One region of the Carnimonas bestiolae genome, then DNA from elsewhere that is predicted to be linked to it. Evidence: predicted binding sites of a transcription regulator. Region 1 holds the regulator's gene; each other region holds the start of a gene.
The links. Region 1 encodes sigma-54, which starts transcription at its own class of promoters, with help from an activator protein. Its sites were predicted from a motif close to TGGCACNNNNNTTGCTNT; they were not measured.
Positions count from the first base shown of each region.

Region 2: glnA (glutamate--ammonia ligase) is a predicted target of sigma-54. The motif match lies at 4,618-4,635, and genes of this name have one in related genera.
Region 3: R84865_RS02020 (NRAMP family divalent metal transporter) is a predicted target of sigma-54. The motif match lies at 3,475-3,492, and genes of this name have one in related genera.

Region 1 covers NZ_JBPCZK010000001.1:648,333-654,696, reverse strand. The annotation lists gene R84865_RS03080 (BCCT family transporter) at 1-121, opposite strand, end outside; gene rapZ (RNase adapter RapZ) at 282-1,190, opposite strand; gene hpf (ribosome hibernation-promoting factor, HPF/YfiA family) at 1,499-1,813, opposite strand; gene R84865_RS03065 (RNA polymerase factor sigma-54) at 1,996-3,417, opposite strand; gene lptB (LPS export ABC transporter ATP-binding protein) at 3,663-4,388, opposite strand; gene lptA (lipopolysaccharide transport periplasmic protein LptA) at 4,419-4,982, opposite strand; gene lptC (LPS export ABC transporter periplasmic protein LptC) at 5,112-5,687, opposite strand; gene R84865_RS03045 (KdsC family phosphatase) at 5,802-6,356, opposite strand.
Region 2 covers NZ_JBPCZK010000002.1:42,104-48,467, forward strand. The annotation lists gene ntrC (nitrogen regulation protein NR(I)) at 292-1,713, opposite strand; gene glnL (nitrogen regulation protein NR(II)) at 1,785-2,873, opposite strand; gene glnA (glutamate--ammonia ligase) at 3,134-4,540, opposite strand; gene typA (translational GTPase TypA) at 5,133-6,364, shown strand, end outside.
Region 3 covers NZ_JBPCZK010000001.1:432,501-438,864, forward strand. The annotation lists gene R84865_RS02005 (5-oxoprolinase subunit B family protein) at 1-474, opposite strand, end outside; gene R84865_RS02010 (5-oxoprolinase subunit PxpA) at 471-1,214, opposite strand; gene R84865_RS02015 (putative hydro-lyase) at 1,322-2,113, opposite strand; gene R84865_RS02020 (NRAMP family divalent metal transporter) at 2,176-3,408, opposite strand; gene R84865_RS02025 (GntR family transcriptional regulator) at 3,729-4,370, shown strand; gene R84865_RS02030 (hypothetical protein) at 4,490-4,825, opposite strand; gene yegS (lipid kinase YegS) at 5,056-6,000, opposite strand; gene bioB (biotin synthase BioB) at 6,293-6,364, shown strand, end outside.

The DNA.
Region 1 (6,364 bases):
TCAGGCCCGGGTGCATATCATGCGGATAAAGGTTTTCTTCAGCAGTGGCTGAAGCGTCGGTGGTGGCGGTCGACGATGAGTGAGAGGAGGGTATGCCGGGCTCGTTTTCGCGGGAGGGCATCTGAATCCTTTGCTGGCTGATGGGTCGATGAGAGGGGCTGAGCTACGCATGGGAATAGCGTGCCAGTCTTCCCTGACAAGGGCGAATCTGCATGGACCCGGCTGATAGTAGGGGCAGCAGTCGGGTCGCACAAGCGTTTAAGGGTTCTATTATAGCGATATTAGGGCGCGAGGTGGGGGCCGCTGCTGCGCTGACCGTCAATTTGCTGCTGTAGCTCCAGCTGGCGATGACGCAGTCGCACCGAAGGATATTCGTTGGCGAAATGGTGCGCGAGCTGTTCTACCAGATAAACCGAACGGTGCTGCCCGCCGGTACAACCCACCGCCACGGTGAAGTAGCTGCGATGGGTAGAAAGGTAGCGTGGCAGCCAATGTTCCAGCCAGCGGCAAATGTCGTCGAACATTTCCTGCACTTCTTCCGACGCCGCCAAAAACTGCTGTACATCGGCATCACGACCGGTGGAGTCGCGCAGCGCTGGCTCCCAGTAGGGGTTAGGCAAGCAGCGAGCGTCGAATACCATGTCGGCATCGCGGGGAACGCCATGCTTGAAGCCGAAGGATTCGAAGCTGAGCGTGAGATGCGTTGAGGTATGGCGCGCGACCTGTTCGGCAATGCGTCCCCGTAGTTCGTGTACGGAAGTGGTCGATGTATCGATGACCAAATCCGCCATGTCACGCACCGGACTAAGATAGTGCTGCTCGGTTTCGATCGCCTCATCGAGCGTCATCTCGCTGTCACGGGTAAGCGGATGGCGGCGTCGAGTGGCGGAATAGCGCTCGAGCAACTGGTCGGAGTCGGCGGTGATGTACACCACCTGAATATCGATATCGCGGGGCTTCAGCAGTTCTATCAGTTCCGGCAGGCGGACCAGTGCGTTAGCGATATTGCGGGCATCGATGCTGACCGCCACCTTGTGGCGTGCCGGTGTTTGCGTTTCGAGTTCTTCGATCAACGCCCCCAGCAGCATGGCCGGTAAGTTGTCGATGGCATAAAAACCGAGATCCTCCAGCGCCTGCAGGGCAATTGACTTACCCGACCCTGAACGGCCGCTGATGATCACTAGTTGCATCATTCCAAGGATATCCTTGTATCGAGGCTTAAGGCTGTCGCCCGTACCGCACACGGCGGTGTGATAACACGTTGGTGCGACGGGCAGCGCCCATCATGCCATCTGAATACATCAGTAAAATGACGATTATGGGGAATTCTTAGGAATATTTTATTCCATGCGTCATTGGCTACGCAGATGAGCATGGTAAATGATGCTGGAAAGCGCCACTCGCCGTAAAGGTGGGGCGGGCGGCGCTATCACTGTGTGGAAACCCGCTGCCGCCGCTATGGTTGTTCTAGCGTGCAGCGGGCCTTTGTCGGGTGCGTTTAAACGCCAGCGGTGCCGGTACCTTTGGCGCGCGCCTGCGTCTTCTCTTTATGTTTGAGCAACTGGCGGTCGAGCTTGTCGGCCAGCGCATCGATGGCGGCATACATATCGTCGCTCTCGGCATTACCGTGCAGCTCTGCGCCGGCGATCTTTAGCGTGCTGGCGGCCTGCTTGCGCTCCTTCTCTACCGACAGCGTTACCTGTACCTGAGTAATGTTGTCGTAGTGGCGCGTTAGCCGTGTCAGTTTCTGATTCACATAGTCACGCAACGAATCGGTCAGTTCGATGTGGTGTCCGGTAATGTTCAGCGGCATGGCATGCCTCCTTGAGTCAGAATGATGACACTTCGAGTGTAGCCTTTTTGATTGACGAACCAAATAGATAACTGAGGGGAAATCAACGTTATGCAGAGAGCGATGAGAGCGCGGGGCTTGCGGCCTGAGTAGCGCTGGCCGCGGGGGTGCCGCCAGCAGCCCTTGGCACGGCCAAGGCTAGGTTAGCCCAGGCGCTTGCGCTCACTGGAAGGAGGGATGCCCATGGCTTCGCGGTATTTAGCGATGGTGCGGCGGGCGACGACCATGCCCTGATCGGCCAGCGCTGTGACCAGTTTCGCATCGGAGAGCGGGCGACGAGCGGGTTCTTCGCTGATCAGCTTTTTGATACGTGCACGGATAGCGGTACTGGCGTGACTATCGCCTTCCTTGCCCACCTGGCTAGAGAAGAAGTACTTCAGTTCGAACACGCCGCGCGGAGTGTGAATATATTTATTGGTAGTCACGCGCGAAATGGTCGATTCGTGCATTTCCACCGCTTCCGCGATGTCAGCTAGCACCAGTGGACGCATACCTTCCTCGCCGCGTGCGATGAAGTCGCGCTGACGCTGCATGATTTCGCAGCCCACGGTAAGCAAGGTTCGGTTGCGGCTCGAGAGACTCTTCAGCAGCCAGCGCGCTTCCTGTAGATGCTGCTTCAGGAAGGTGTTGTCGGCGCTTTTGTCGGCCCTTTTTATCAGGCTGGCGTAGTCGGGCTGAATACGTACGCGCGGCAGTGCTTCAGGATTCAGTTCGACCTGCCAGCCGCGCTGATGGTGATAACGCAGGGTCAGGTCGGGGATCACATAGGAAGACTGCGCACTCGCGTACTGATGGCCCGGATGGGGCGTTAGCGCACGCACCATCGCAATCACCTGATCGAGCTCCGGCGCGCTGAGATTCAGCCGACGTTGCAACAACTTGGTATCACAGGCCGCCAGCGCGTCCAGAAACTGGCGCACCAATCGGCGTGCTTGTGCCAGCAACGGCGTTTGCGGCGGCAACAGATCGAGCTGTAGCAGCAGACATTCCTGCAGATTGCGCGCAAATACCCCGGCGGGGTCAAGCTGCTGAAGGCGTGCCAGTACCTGTTCAGGCAGGGCGCGCTGATGCTCGTCAAGCGATACCACGTCACTGACGTCGTTAGGGTCGATGCGCAGATAGCCGTTTTCATCGAGCCCATCCAGATACACTTCGGCGATTTGCTGCTCAAGCGGGGAAAAATCGAGCAGCGATAGCTGCCACGCAAGGTGATCGACCAGACTCTCGCTGCTGCTGTCACGCTCGAAGTCGGCGGTTTCAGCGCCGCGCGACATCGACGAAAAATCGCCGAGACTGGCGTCCTGAAAGGTGTCGCTCCACTCATTGTCGAGCGTCAGCTCTTCAGGAATAGCATCGCTCCAGCTATCGTCGTCGGTTGCCTCAGGCTCGCTGGGCTCATCACCGAACTCTTCCTCAATGTCCAGCATCGGGTTGCTCTCCAACGCCGTTTGAATCTCCTGACGGAGTTCCAGCGTGGAAAGCTGCAATAGCTGAATAGCCTGCTGCAGCTGCGGCGTCATCGTTAGATGTGCGCCGGTGCGCAGTTGGAGGGAGGATTTCATCATCGGGAGAACCAGCGTTGTTCGTTCAGCAATGCCGTGCGCTGCAGAAGGTACAGCGCTACCGGTATTGATAACGCTACCTTTAGTGGGGCGCGTTGCGCAATAGCTGGTAGTAAATGATTAGCAATCCGCGTGCCATGTCGCAAGAAAGGTAACGCAGTGAGGGGGGTAGTATCAGGATGTTGCTAGCGCGGTGCGCCCGATCGGACATCGAAGCCGAGGCGCACCGTTGATTTGCAGAGCACGCCTTAGAGGCGGAAGTCCTGGCCTAGATAGATATCGCGAACGTGCTGGTTGGCCAAAATGCTGTGTGCATCACCCTCGGCGATAATCCGGCCCTCGCCGACAATGTAGGCGTTGTCGCAGATATCGAGAGTTTCGCGCACGTTGTGGTCGGTGATCAATACGCCGATGTTACGATCGCGCAGCTGGCGAACAATGCCTTTGATTTCGTTTACCGAAATGGGGTCGACCCCAGCGAAAGGCTCATCAAGCAGGACGAACGAGGGTTCGGTAGCCAGCGCGCGCGCAATCTCGACGCGGCGCCGCTCGCCGCCCGATAGGCTCATGCCCTTGTTGTCGCGGATGTGCTCGATGCTGAACTCGGAGAGCAGCTGATCGAGGCGCTGGCGCTGCTGCTGGCGGTCAAGATCCTTGCGTGTTTCAAGAATCGCCAAAATGTTATCGGCCACCGTCAGTTTGCGGAAGATCGAGGCTTCCTGCGGCAGATAGCCAATCCCTGCCCGCGAGCGCACGTGCATGGGGGCGTTGCTCAAATCGACATCGTCGATGCCAACCTTGCCTGCGTCCGCCTGAATCAGCCCCACGATCATGTAGAAGGAAGTGGTCTTGCCGGCACCATTAGGGCCCAGCAGTCCGACTACCTGTCCTTGGTCGATACTGACACTGATGTCCTGAACCACGCGGCGTTTTTTGAAGCTTTTCACCAAGTGGGTGGCGTGCAATGTTTTCATCAATCAGAGACTCCGCAATGCTCTAGCGCATTACTGCTGGTTTTTTTTCGGAGTGATGGTCATGTTGACGCGCCCTCCGGATGTGCTTTGCTGAGCGTCGCCCTTGGCGTTACCGCCGCCATTGGCGTTTACCTTACGTGAGTCGATGTAGTACTCCACGTAAGCACCGTGGAAGGTGTCGTTGCCGCGGTGCAGCTCAGCATTGCCCTGCATCACCATTTTGCGCTGGGGAATCAGATAGGTGATGGTCGAGGCCCAGCCGTGCATCTCTGGATCAGTTTGGGTCGCATCCTGCTTTATAAAGGCGCGCTTACCGCTGCTGCCGGTCGCCTTGGCGCGCGAGGCTTCACCGGTCTTGTTATCGCGATAAAGGTCGAGTCGCTGGGAATCGAGGGTCAGGTTGCCCTGGGTCACATGCACCGCGCCGGTATAGGTAGCAGTGCCTGCGCGGTCGTCAACGCTCAGGGTACTGGCCGACACATTGATTGGCTGGCTAGAGGTACTGGCCTGAGCGAGCGCCTGCGGTGCACAGATCACGCTGCCGAGCAGAGCACCGGCGGTGAGGACGGGAGCGATACGCCTTGTCAGGGTCATGGCCGAAAATCCTTGCGATAAGTCACGTAAAAAGGTCGATGTGCTGCTGGCAGTGGGGCGGTAAAGCAAACGCCGCAATGGTTGGACGTGGCGATAAACGCGCTCCCTAATGCCTGAAATTAGTGCCGATTAATGTTGCGGCATGAAGGTGCTGCTGATATTGCCTTCCAGCAGAGCGCGGCTGGTATCTGTCCAGGCCTGGAAGCGATTGCCACGGGTTTTCTGCTCACCCTGGAAGAAGTTCGATTCGCTATCGCTCCAGATACGCCCCTGCTCGCGGTTGTAATTGAGCGTATCAGTCGTCAATCTCCACTGCTGCTCGGGCTCGGTCACCTGAGCATTGCCTTTCAGCACCACGTGATCGTTGCCCTGCCGGACGATACCGGTGTCTCCGGTAGCATGCCAGTGGCGGTTATTACTATCGAGCATGGCGAGTTTGGGCGTTTCAGCAATGCTTTCGTCGGCCTGTGAGAAGTTGCTGATTTTGGGTGACTCAAGGGTCTGATAGGGCCGCCCCTGATCGTCGTAGCGAGTATAGACGACCTGCTCAAGGTACTGATCAGGCGTGCCGTGATCACCCTCTGGAATCGGCGAGTGCTGAGAGACAAGGTTAGAGCGTTGGTCGATCAGCGCAAGAAAGGCGCCTGCTATCAACAGCAGCAGCACGATCCCGATTCGGTATGCGTTTTGCTTTAACCACGCCATAGGTCGCTCATTCCTCGGTTCATACGATAGAGTGCGTTGCCGGTTTTGATATGGCTGGCACGCCAAGGTTCATTGTGGGTGCCGTTCATGGATGCCAAGTATAGGGCATATCGCTTAGCGAGTGGTGGTCGCGGTGGCGAGAAATCCTTCCACAATACCTCCCCAGTGGCCTTGTGCGGTGAGCAATAGTTCGCTCAGCTCTCGCACCGCGCCCTGGCCGCCCGGGCGCTCGGTCACATAATCGGCGCGATCGCGCACATAGGCAGGTGCGTTGGGAACACTAACGCCAAGCCCTGCGGCGCTGATGGCTCCCAAATCGGGCAAGTCGTCGCCGCAATAGGCGCAGGCCGCCAGTTCGATACCGCTGGCCTGGCAGACTTCACGCAGCGCGGTCAGCTTGTCGTCGCGCCCTTGTATCAACCGCTGAATGCCAAGCTCTTCGGCGCGTCGCTCAACCATCGCGGAGCGACGTCCGGTAATAATTGCCACCTCGATACCGTGCTCAAGCAGCAGTTTGATGCCCAGCCCATCCTGAGTAGTGAAGCATTTGCTCTCGCCGCCATCAGCGCTATAGATAAGCGTACCGTCGGTAAGTACGCCATCTACATCGAGCGCCAGCAGTTTGATGGCAGCCGCGCGGGTGGCAAGAGAGGGGACGGTGCTTGGCATATTGGTTC
Region 2 (6,364 bases), on a different contig from region 1:
CTGAACCAGCCGCGTACAGCATCAATATCATTAGCAGGTTCACGGGGCAGTAAGTCGCGCACATAGCGCTACCCTGGCTGTCAATCAAACAGCACTGGAAGCGCGATCCAATATAGCCGAAGTAAGCGCGTTACGAGGATTCGTACCGCATTTCTATGACGCCATTAAGACATACAAAAAAGCCCACCAATAAGGTGGGCGAATCAGGGATCATGCAAGGGAACAGGGAAGATTGCCTTCCCACTTAGTGAGACGCTTGCGCTTGGCTTGAGTTCCCGAAGAAGCCAAAATTTATTCAACGTCGGCAAATTCAGGCAGCAATACCTTCAGCTTGCGCGTTAGCGTGTTCCTTCCCCACCCCAACAGCTCCGCGGCATCGCCCTTGCGACCGCCGGTATGCTTCAGTGCCGTTTCGATCAAAATGCGCTCGAAATCCGGCGTTGCTTCGCCGAGCAACTGCGTGTGGCCCGCACTTAGCGCGCGATCGGCCCAGGCACGGAAGGCACCACGCCAATCGTCAGCCGGCACCTCTGCTCGCTCGCTCGGGGTGGTTTGGCGCAGCTCTGGCGGTAAATCAGCAATCAGCACCTCACGTCCGGAAGCCATTACCGTTAACCATCGACAGGTGTTTTCCAACTGCCTTACGTTGCCCGGCCACGGCAGCGACGACAAATGCTGCTCTGCTTCCGGCGTCAGCACTTTGGGCTCGGCAGCAAGCTCGTCTGCTGCTGCCGCCAGAAAGTGCCGAGTTAGCCGCGGAATATCCTCGCGCCGCTCGGCCAAGCGCGGCAAGCGCACGCGAATCACGTTGAGGCGATGAAACAGATCCTCGCGGAAACGGCCGTCCTCGACCAGCTTCTCCAGATCCTGATGGGTGGCGGCAATAATGCGCACGTCGGTTTTGACCGGCGTATGACCACCAACACGATAAAATTCACCGTCCGACAGCACCCTCAACAGCCGCGTTTGGGTATCAGCCGGCATATCGCCTATTTCATCAAGAAACAGCGTGCCACCATCCGCCTGCTCGAAGCGTCCGCGCCGCTGCGCGCTGGCACCGGTAAACGCGCCCTTTTCATGACCAAACAGCTCGGATTCCATCAGCTCTTTCGGAATAGCCGCCATGTTCAGCGCGATAAAAGGGCCTCGCTCACGCGGGCTGTGCTGATGCAGTGCGCGCGCCACGCGCTCCTTGCCGGTGCCCGATTCACCGTTGATCATCACCGTAATGTTGGAGTGCGAGAGTCGGCCAATCGCGCGAAAGACCTCCTGCATCGCAGGCGCTTCGCCAATAATCTCGGTAGAGATGCCTTCCGGCTGCTGTGCAGGCACGTTGCTCTCGCGCACATGCGCTACGGCACGCTGAACCAGCGATAGCGCTTCATCGACGTCGAAGGGCTTGGGCAAATACTCAAAGGCACCGCCCTGATAGGAAGCGACAGCACTGTCCAAATCGGAATGAGCCGTCATTACGATAACTGCCACGCTGCTGACCTGCTGGCGCACGCGTTCCATCAGCGTCAGACCGTCCATGCCCGGCATGCGAATATCAGTCACCAACACATCAGGCGGCTGTCGATCGATGGCCTCTAACGCATCATCAGCGCGTTCGAAGCTGTGCACGACAAAATCAGGCTGCGCCAGAGTGCGTTCTAGTACCCAGCGAATCGCTCGGTCGTCGTCGACGATATATATGTGTGCTACATCGCTCATGATGCCTCCTGACCTCACTTCTTAAATGCCATTCGCCCGCTCCAGTGAGGCTGCTGGCAGCCAATATGGCGTTACGGGTTATCGCCAGCGGTAGTGGTAATACGGCGTTGGGAAAGTGCCCAAGGCACCACCAACCTGAACTCGGTGCGTCCGGGACGGCTGTCGCATTCGATCAAGCCCTGGTGCTGATGCAAAATCGACTGGGCAATTGAAAGCCCTAGCCCTGAACCAGAGGCGCGCCCCGAAATCATTGGATAAAACAGTGACTCGCGCAGTTGCACGGGAATGCCTGGGCCGTTATCAATAATGCTGATCTCGCACATCTGCCGATGACGTTCAGCGCCAGGGTTGAAGCGACGCCCTGCCCGCGTTTTGAAGGTCAGGCAAGGCGATTCGGTGTTGCTTTCGGTCATCGCCTGCACCGCATTGCGTGCGACGTTCAGCACGGCCTGAATCAGCTGAGCGCTGTCACCGGCCACATCTGGCAGGCTGGGATCGTAATCATGCACCACGCGCACGCTGTCGGTTTCAGCGCGCAGCAGCCGCTCAACGCGCCCCAACACTTCATGAATATTGACCGCCTCGTGGCGCGGCAAGGTATTTGGCCCTAGCATCCGGTCGACCAGATCACGCAAGCGGTCGGCTTCTTCAACAATAATGTGCGTGAACTCGGTCAATTCAGGATCAGGCAAATCGCGCTCCAATAGCTGCGCTGCTCCGCGAATGCCCCCCAGCGGATTCTTGATTTCGTGCGCGAGCCCCCGCGTTAGCACTTTGATCATTTCCTGACGCGCCAACAGCGCTTCTTCGCGCGCGATACGCAGCAGCAGGTCAATCGGATCGAGCTCGATCAACAGCTCATGGCTCGACAGTGGCGTGGCGGTGTAATCGACGGTAATCTCATCACCCGACGCCAACGTTAGCGCTGCCTCACGCTGCGTGAAGGGGTGCTGATCATCAATCGCCTTGCGCAACACTTTGCCTACCTGCCCGTCGTGGCCTGTCAGGCACTCAAGTCGAGTGTTTACCACGCGAGCAAAGCTCAGCCCGGTTAGCGCTTCAGCCGCCGGATTCATCCAACGCACACGCAGCTCTTCGTCCAGCAGCACCACCGCCGTGGTGAGATGCTCGAGCAAGCGGGGGAAGAAACCTTCTACCATGCGGATATCCAAAACGCTGAAGTCATATCTATCCTCTGCAAAAAGCGCGCCAATCTGCGCCGCTAGCGATCATGGCCCCGTGGGTGTGCACGACACGCACTGGCCGAGCCCGCCAATGCACCAAAAGAGTGCATCCCAACTATAGTCTTCTCATATAAAAGAACAAACCCCGCCAGCCAAACGAGGGCGACGGGGTTTATTTGACAACGTTTAACGGCCACGACCGACGGAAAAACTGCCCTCCGCCGGCGCTTGCCACGTTAAATGCTGTAGTAAAGCTCGTACTCGACCGGGCTCGGCACCATGCGCACCGCTGCCACTTCTTCCTCTTTCAAGGCGATGTAGGCATCGATCATGGAATCGGTGAATACTTCACCAGCGGTCAGGAACGCACGGTCAGCATTGAGCGCTTCGAGTGCTTCCTCGAGACTTGCTGCAACGGTCGGGACCTGGCTCGCTTCTTCGGGCGGCAGATCGTAGAGGTTTTTGTCCAGCGCATCGCCGGGATGGATCTTGTTCTTGATACCGTCGATGCCCGCCATCAGCAGTGCCGAGAAGGCCAGATAAGGGTTAGCGGTCGGATCAGGGAAGCGTGTTTCGACACGTTTTGCTTTCGGGCTGGACGTGTACGGAATACGCAGTGAAGCCGAACGGTTGCGGGCGCTGTACGCCAGCATGACCGGCGCTTCGAAACCAGGCACCAGACGCTTGTAGGAGTTGGTCGAGGCGTTGGTGAAAGCATTCAGCGCGCGCGCATGCTTGATAACGCCGCCGATGTAGTAAAGCGCCGTTTCAGACAGGCCAGCGTACTCGTCACCGGCAAACATGTTGTTGCCGTCTTTCCAGAACGACTGGTGCACGTGCATGCCCGAACCGTTATCGCCCGCCATTGGCTTAGGCATAAAGGTGGCGGTTTTGCCGAAGGCATGCGCTACGTTGTGAATAACGTATTTCATCGACTGCACTTCGTCGGCTTTTTTCACCAGCGTATTGAACGCTACGCCGATTTCGCACTGACCAGCGTTGGCTACTTCGTGGTGATGTACTTCGACGCGCTGACCGATTGCTTCGAGTGTGTTGGCCATGGTGGCGCGCAGGTCGTGAAGCGAATCAACCGGCGGCACGGGGAAATAACCGCCTTTGACACGCGGACGGTGCCCCATGTTGCCGCCTTCGAAGTTGCCGTCGGTTTCCCAGGCGCCTTCTTCAGAAGAGACCTTGAACGACACTTCGTTCATCGAGTTTTTGAAATGTACCTGGTCGAATACGAAGAACTCGGGCTCGGGACCAAAGAAGGCGGTGTCGCCCAGCCCGGTCTGCTGCAAATAGGCTTCGGCGCGTTTAGCGATGGAGCGCGGGTCGCGCTCGTAGCCCTGCATGGTAGCCGGCTCGATGATATCGCAGCGCAGTACCAGCGTGGCGTCTTCAGTGAAGGGATCGAGGTAGGCGGTGCCATCTTCAGGCAGCAGAATCATGTCGGATTCATTAATGCCCTTCCAGCCAGCGATGGAAGAACCATCGAACATCTGGCCATTTTCAAAGAACTCTTCGTCTACGTCGCGAGCAGGAATGGATACATGCTGCTCCTTGCCCTTGGTATCGGTGAAGCGCAGGTCAACCCACTTGACGTCATGTTCTTCAATCAGGGCAAGCGTCTTATCTGACATTTTTCTCTCCAAAAGCACAGCCACAGGAATTAAGCGGACTGCCACAGCATGGCACAGTGTCCTCAACTACCCAATATGATGCATGGAGCGTGCCAAAATGATGCGAAGCCGCCGCACAGAAATATAACCTTCTGATTCTCGTCCATTATCAATGGTCGAACGGCAGATGCCATACAGTGAAAGCTTTCCATTTGATCAATTCATGCTCAATTAAGATGCCTGAGGCTACTCTTTTCTGCACCAACATGAATCATTGCACCCAAATGGCGCGCATCGTGGTTCGGCGAAACGTCTTTCATCATCGCGCAATATTAGCCGCCGACAATCGCCTTTATGCCGAGCACTTTTGCTCAGAGTCTAGGCGCTGGCGCTGCTTGCGGGTACAATGCCCGGCCTGATACCCATCGCGCATTTTTCGCGTGCCGTTTTTTGAAAGCGGTGCCGTTAACAAGGCCAGTGGAATGCGCGGTCACCTGCCTCAAGTCCCGGCGCTACCTTAAGCACGCACCCTGTCGCGCCGCTACCGCCTTGCTGCCAGGAAAACACTCAGCTTGTGCAGGCAGGCGACAAGCAGACTACGGACCTTTATTTAATGACAGAGCAAACGCTTGATCCGCGGATCGCACATATCCGCAACATCGCTATTATCGCGCACGTTGACCACGGCAAAACGACCCTGGTCGATAAACTCCTGCAGCAGTCCGGCACCCTTGACCGTCGTAACGAAGGTCAGGAGCGCATCATGGACTCCAACGATCAGGAACGTGAGCGCGGTATTACCATTCTTGCGAAAAACACGGCGATTCGCTGGAACGAATACCACATCAACATCATCGACACTCCTGGGCACGCCGACTTCGGTGGCGAGGTAGAGCGCGTGATGTCGATGGTCGATTCGGTGCTGCTGCTGGTCGACGCGGTTGACGGCCCGATGCCGCAAACCCGCTTCGTTACCCAGAAAGCCTTCGATCTGGGCCTCAAGCCGATTGTGGTAGTCAACAAGGTTGACCGTCCCGGCGCTCGTCCCGACTGGGTTATCGATCAGATTTTCGATCTGTTCGACAACCTGGGCGCCAGCGATGAACAGCTCGACTTCCCGATCATCTATGCGTCTGCCCTGAACGGCATCGCCGGCCCCGAGCCCGACAATCTCGGCGACGACATGAGCTACATGTTCCAGTCGATCGTCGACATTGTTGAGCCGCCCAAGGTGCAGATCGACGAGCCCTTCCAGATGCAAATCTCGGCGCTCGACTACAACAGCTATGTTGGCGTTATCGGCGTGGGCCGTATCAAGCGCGGCGCAGTGCGCACCGGCCAGCAGGTTACCGTGGTTGACCGTGACGGCAACGAACGTCGCGGCAAGATCGGTCAGGTAATGACCTATCTCGGTCTTGAACGCGTGCAGGCTGAAGAGGCTACCGCTGGCGACATCATCTCGATTACCGGTATCGACAATCTGGCGATTTCCGACACCCTGTGTGATCCCTCCGCGGTCGAGAAGCTGCCAACGCTGACGATTGACCAGCCAACCATCTCAATGACCTTCCAGGTCAACGACTCGCCCTTCTCTGGTCGTGAAGGCAAGTACGTTACCAGCCGCAACATCAAGGATCGTCTCGACGAAGAGCTGATCCACAACGTGGCGCTGCGTGTTGAGCAAGGCGACACTGCCGAGAAATTCCGCGTCTCAGGCCGTGGTGAGCTGCACCTATCGGTACTGATCGAGTCGATGCGTCGCGAGGGCTACGAGTTGGCGGTGGGTCGCCCCGAAGTGATCATCCGCGAGATCGACGGCGAACAGCAGGAGCCCTACGAAGAAGT
Region 3 (6,364 bases), 220 kb from region 1:
CGGCAGCATCAACCGCTCATCAAGCCCGCCCATATAGGCAAATCCAGGAGCGAAACCGACCGCGCCAACAAAGTACTCAGCGCTGGCGTGCGCTTCGATCACTTCGGCAACGCTTAGCCCGCTAACGTTGGCCAGCATCGCCAAATCCTCACCGCAGTACCACACCGGCATCAGATGATGGCGGCTAGCGCCACATGGTGCCTCGCCCGCTTCAGCGTCGAGCTGCCACTGCTCGATCAGCGGAGACAAACGCGCCATCAGCTGACGAAAGTCGGCACGATATGCATCATAGTGAATCAGCAAGGTATCCCAGCTCGGCACCATATCCAGCACCAGGTCGCCCAGCGATGCCTCAATCCGATGGGCACACGCCACTATTCGGGCACTCAACGAAGCCCCGGAGGCAGCTTCGAACGAGATCAGCAGCGCATCAACGCCCGCCGCCTCGATGCGCACTGGCATTGCCTGAGTCACACGGCCTCCAGCGCACTGCGCAATTCGCTTAACACCTGCAGGGATTGCGGATTGTCGCCATGTACGCAGAGCGTGTCGGCGGCCAATTGCAGCGGCTGGCCGTCGATGTCAGGAAACGCCTCACCGCGTGCAATCGCCAGCGCCTGATCGATGATGCGCTGCGGCTCATGATGCACCGACGCTGACCGCGTTCGCGGTGACAGCGTGCCATCGCTCAGATAGGCGCGATCAGCGAAGGCTTCGAACAGCAGCGGCACCCCCGCCGCATCCGCAGCCTGCTGCACCGCACTACGCTCCTTGACCGCCAGCGTCATCAGCGCCAATCCCTCACGATAGCGACGGCAGGCCTCAAGCGCGGCGCGGAACATGCTCGGCTCGCTGTATACCGCGTGATAGAGCGCCCCGTGCGGCTTCACGTAGCTCACTTGAGTGCCGTTGGCACGACAGAAGGCATCCAGCGCACCGATCTGATACAGCATCAGATCGGTCACTTCTGCTTCCGACAACGCCATCGCACGTCGGCCAAAGCCTTGCAGATCGGGGTAGGAAGGATGTGCACCAATGCTAACGCCCGCTCGTGCCGCTTGCGCCGTCACTTGGGACATCACACTGAAATCACCGGCGTGAAAGCCGCAGGCCAGGTTGGCTTGATCGATCAGCGGAAGCACGGCAGCAGGGTCGCCCAGCGACCAGTTACCAAAGCTCTCGCCCATATCGCAATTAAGCAGTAGTCGCGCCATAGCGGAATTCCTTGTCAGTGAAAGCATGTGGGATAAGCCAATACGCAGCGCCTGTGGAAGCGGCACTGCTAACGCCGGCAAGGCGCGTTACCGTGCGACGCAAGGCGTCACACATGATAATGGCTATCCGGTACATCGGTGATAAACATATGGCCGGGAGCATGAGTAATGGCAAAGGGTACCTTCGAGGCCATCAGCGCCGCTTGAGGCGTGACACCACACGCCCAAAACACCGGAATTTCACCTTCATTGATAGTAACCGCGTCACCAAAGTCGGGCTGCAAAAGATCGCTGATGCCCAACTCATCGGGTGCACCAATGTGCACCGGAGCACCGTGAACGGAGGGATAGCGAGCGGTAATTCTGACCGCGTCGGCAATTCGCTGCGGCGCCATCGGGCGCATCGATACCACCATCTCGCCCTGCAAGCGCCCGCCACCGCGACACGCCCGCTGGGTGCGGTACATGGGCACATTGCTGCCCGCCGAGATATGGCGAACATCGATGCCCTCCTCGAGCAGCGCAGTTTCGAAGGTAAAACTACAGCCAATCAGAAAGCTCACCATGTCGGGATACTCTGCATAAGCATCGCGCGCATCGCTTACCTCGGCCACGCGCTCACCGTTGCGCCACACATGATAAGCAGGAAGGTCGCTGCGAATATCAGCGCCTTCGGCCAGCGCAGTGGTGAAGACACCCGGCTCGGTTACATCGAGCAGCGGGCAGGCTTGCGAGTTACGCTGGGCATAGAGCAAGAAGTCGTAGGCCCAGTCATAAGGAAGCGCAATCAGATTGGCCTGCGCGAAGCCTGGCGCAATGCCCGCAGTGGGCTGCCGCCACCCCGCCCGAATACGCTGCCGAGCTTGCTGCGCAAGCGCTATTTGATCGATGGTTGCCATACCGAATTGCCTTGTGTTGCTCAAGTGACCACAGAGAAACCGGATTGACCGGCAACCCTGCGCTACGCGTTACTCAGGAGCGCAAAAATAGGCCCTACCGAGTCAATCGCCATGTACCACGACAGCGCACACACCAATGCGCCCGCTATCAGCAGCCACTGCGGATAGCGATAACCGTGCATCAGATCAGCACGCCGCCATCCCACATATAAAAACAGCGTCAGCCCTAACGGCAGAATCAGCCCGTTGAAGCCCCCGGCAAATATCAGTAGCGCAGCGGGAGGCTTACCCAACAGTAGAAACACCGCCAGACTAATCACAATAAAGCCCACCGTTGCCATGTTGCGGCGGCGCTCGGTAATGCCCTTGGCGAATACCGTGACGAAACTGATCGAGGTATAGGCAGCCCCCATCACGCTGGTAATACCTGCGGCCCACATGATCAATCCGAAACCGCGCAACCCGAACTCGCCCAGCGCCACCTGAAACGCTTGTGCGGCAGGATTCGCTCCCTGCCCCGACACATCGATGGTCACTCCGCTGGCGACCACGCCAAGAATCGCCAGGAACAGGATGTAGCGCATGATGCCGGTCACCAATACGCCATTGAATGCCGCCTTGGACACTTCACCGATATGGGCCTTGCCAACGGTGCCGTGGTCAAGCAAGCGATGCGCGCCCGCATAGGTGATATAGCCGCCGACCGAGCCGCCCACGATAGTAGTAATCGAGGTGAAGTCGAGCGCATCGGGCAGCACCGTTTGGCGCAGAGCATCGCCCACCAGCGGGTGCGACGCGAAGGCGACAATCAGCGTTAGCGCAATCATCAGCGTTCCCAGCACGATCATGATCCGGTCAACGGCCACCCCAGCACGACGCGACAGGAAAATGCCGATCGCGATCAGCGCGCTGATCGCGCCCCCTACCAGCGGCGGTAGCCCAAGTAGCGCATTCAGCCCCAGCCCCGCGCCGGCAATGTTGCCGACGTTGAACACTACCCCGCCGAAGATCACCAGCAGCGCCAATACGTAGCCACTGCCCGGAATCGCGAGATTGGCGACTTCGGAAGCACGCATACCGGTCAGCGTAACGATACGCCAGACATTCAGCTGCACCACGAAGTCGATGACAATGCAGGCCAGAATGCCAAACGCAAAGGTAGCGCCCAGAGTGGCAGTGAAGGTGGCGGTTTGGGTGATAAATCCCGGGCCTATCGCTGAGGTCGCCATCAAAAAAATGGCGGCCACCAGCGACGAGCGCCGCTCTTTGGCAAAGGTTGCAGGAGATGAGGGCACCGCTGGCTTCCCATAACGTGGCTTGAAGATTGCTACCAAACGCGTGGCAGCCTGATAGGCAATCACTACGCAAGGGGTATGCCAGTGATGAATAAATCGCGTGCTGTTGTAGGTTTATATCGAATTATTGTTCAACAATGACATAGGATCTTTGATCAATTGCATCAACATGATGCAGGATGAAGGAGATGGCGCACCTCTATCGCGCATTGCCCTGATCGTCAGGATAAGCTGCTACGCTGCATCCATAGGCTCAACGCTTTAGCCCGCCAAGGTAATTACCCCGGCGTCGTGCTGACCAACAATAAGGTGTGATAACCATGCGCGATCCCGCTGCCAGTCTTGGCAACACGACTGCCGCCACGCTTCGTCAATGGATCGTGGAAGGCCGCCTGCTGCCCGGCCAGCATTTGTCGGAAAAACAGCTGGCCGAGCAGCTGGAGATATCACGTAATACCCTGCGAGAAGCATTTCGCCTGCTTACCCAGCAGAGCCTGCTCACTCACATTCCCTACGCGGGCGTTATGGTGGCGCGACCTGATCTGGCGGCGATCATCGACATCTATCGGGTCAGGCGGCTTATCGAGCGCCAGGCAGTAGCGGAGGCCTCCCCTCATCACCCCGCCATCGAGCGCATGGAGCAGGCGGTGGGGCAAGCGCGTTACGCACGCGACGCGCATGATTGGCTTGCGGTGGGCAGTGCCAACATCGACTTCCATCGCGCGCTGGTCAGCCTGACAGACAGTCCACGCATTGAAGCCATGTACGCCGACCTGAGTGCAGAACTGCGGCTGGCATTTGGGCTGGTCAATGATCCTGCCCGCATTCACGCCCCTTACATTGAGAGCAACAGCGACATTGTTGCGTTGCTCAGGCAGGGCAACAATCAACAGGCCGTGGCGCGGCTCGAAGCTTATCTACTGAAGTCCGAGCGCAGCTTGCTTGCGGTGTACAACGGCTAACCCAGTGAGCAGTCAGGTTTGGCGCACACGCCTCAAAACCAGAACACCCCGAAGGCTGGAGATATCCAATCTTCGGGGTGTTCCGTATGCGGGGTAATGACCCCGCTACCGCACAGCGCTTACTGCTGAGGCTGATCGGTCTGTCCGCCTTCCAGCGTGCCCGACTGCGGGTCACTTTCAGGCGAGTGATCGATATCGCGGCTTGATTCATCAGGAGGCAGGCCCTGGCTCGACAGGTCATCGTGGGAATCGCTATCGCCATCGTCGCTGTCCTGCATATCGGCCTGACTGCTGTCGTCGCCAGTCGCTGGCGAATCAGCCTGCTGCTGAGACGAGGCAGCATTATTGGCACCGGTATCGGGGGGCGTATCGTCGTCCGACTGGCTGCAGCCTGCCGCACCCAGCAATGCCACCATCGACGCCGCCGCCATTACCATTAAGCTGATACGTTTCACTCTATATTCTCCCGGCTTGGAAAGCTGTCGAGGGCTTGCTGGCCCTGCGATCAACAATTGCGCTACTGCGTTATTTTGAGACACCGCGACGCGCTTGCAGTTCAGTGGCAGCGACGCTCTATTTTGATACCACGATGTGTAAAGCGACCGCCACGATCAAATCTTAAGAAATACTTCAATTCAACTGAACTAATGCAGCACTAACGCCTAAAGCGCCGCTTGGTTCAGCGCTACTCTTCCTCAGCGTCGTCTGAGGCAACCGACGTTTCGACGCGATTTTTCAGCATTTTGCTGTCAGCGGGCACGACGACATCAATGGCCCCTTGGGCTATTTCGAAGCGCCCTTGCTTCACTTCACGCATCTCGCCGTCGAGCGTGACCGGCAGCGCCGTTTCACACTCCAGCTCGATCCACGGTGTGCGGAAGTAGCGCACCAGATCGTTGTCGGGGGACAGATGCTCAAGCTGTCGCAGCAGCCGCGGTACATCACGAATCCTGAAATCGTTGATTACCAGTACGTCAAGCAGGCCGTCATCGATGTAGGCTTTGGCGGTAAGCTCCTGCGCACCGCCCGCCTGGCGACCGTTACCAATCGCGATCACCACCATATCGGCGCTGTCTTCGAAATCGGGCATGCGCAGCCGCCCCGAGTAGGGCGAAAAGCTGAGAATTCGCGCCGCCCCCACCAGCGAATAGGCACCGCCGCCCAGCATGCGCTTCAGCATCGGCGGCGTACTGGCGGTTACCGAGGCACCGAAACCGCCTGATACCACGTTGATAAACCAGGTATCGCCAATCTTGCCCAGATCAATCGGAATGGCTTCTTCACGCACCGCAAAGGCAAAGGCGTCGGTGGGAGAAGGAGGAATACCGGCAGCGCGCGCGAAGTCGTTGGCCGTGCCCAGCGGGATAATGCCAAGCGACGGGCGATACTCTTCTGGAAGCTTCATCAGGGCATTGGCCGCACCGTGCACGGTGCCGTCGCCGCCGCCCACGATCACGCGCTCAACGCCGTTGGCGCTGGCCTGATAAATGAAATCTTCGATGTCGCTACCTTCCCAGGTAACGCGCACATCGACGCCAATCCCCTGCTTACGAAGGCGATTCACCATTTTGCGCAAGCGCGGCTGGTCCGACGACTTACCGTTAAGAATCAATCGAATGCTGCTGCTCAAGTGCGCTCCTTAATCACCAGCTGCACAGGTCACGAATACTGAGCAGATTATCTTTTTTCGCCAGTAACCAACATAGCAAACGCGTAAAATCCGTTGCATTTTGGTAATGTAAACCAATAAATTAACTTTGAGTTGACAGGATAACACCCCTATCGCGACACTAGCGCCCGAAAAAATGGCGCCGTCCCGTGATGGATCGCATCAGAAGCAGGCCGCCCAGTCGCTATTGGCTGGCCGCCTCACTGCTTCGCTAGCCATTCCCATAACGCCCCGTAACAAAGGCGACCTGCTGATGACCGAGATACGCCACGACTGGCACCGCGGCGAAATAGAAGCGCTGCTGACCCGCCCCTTCCACGATCTT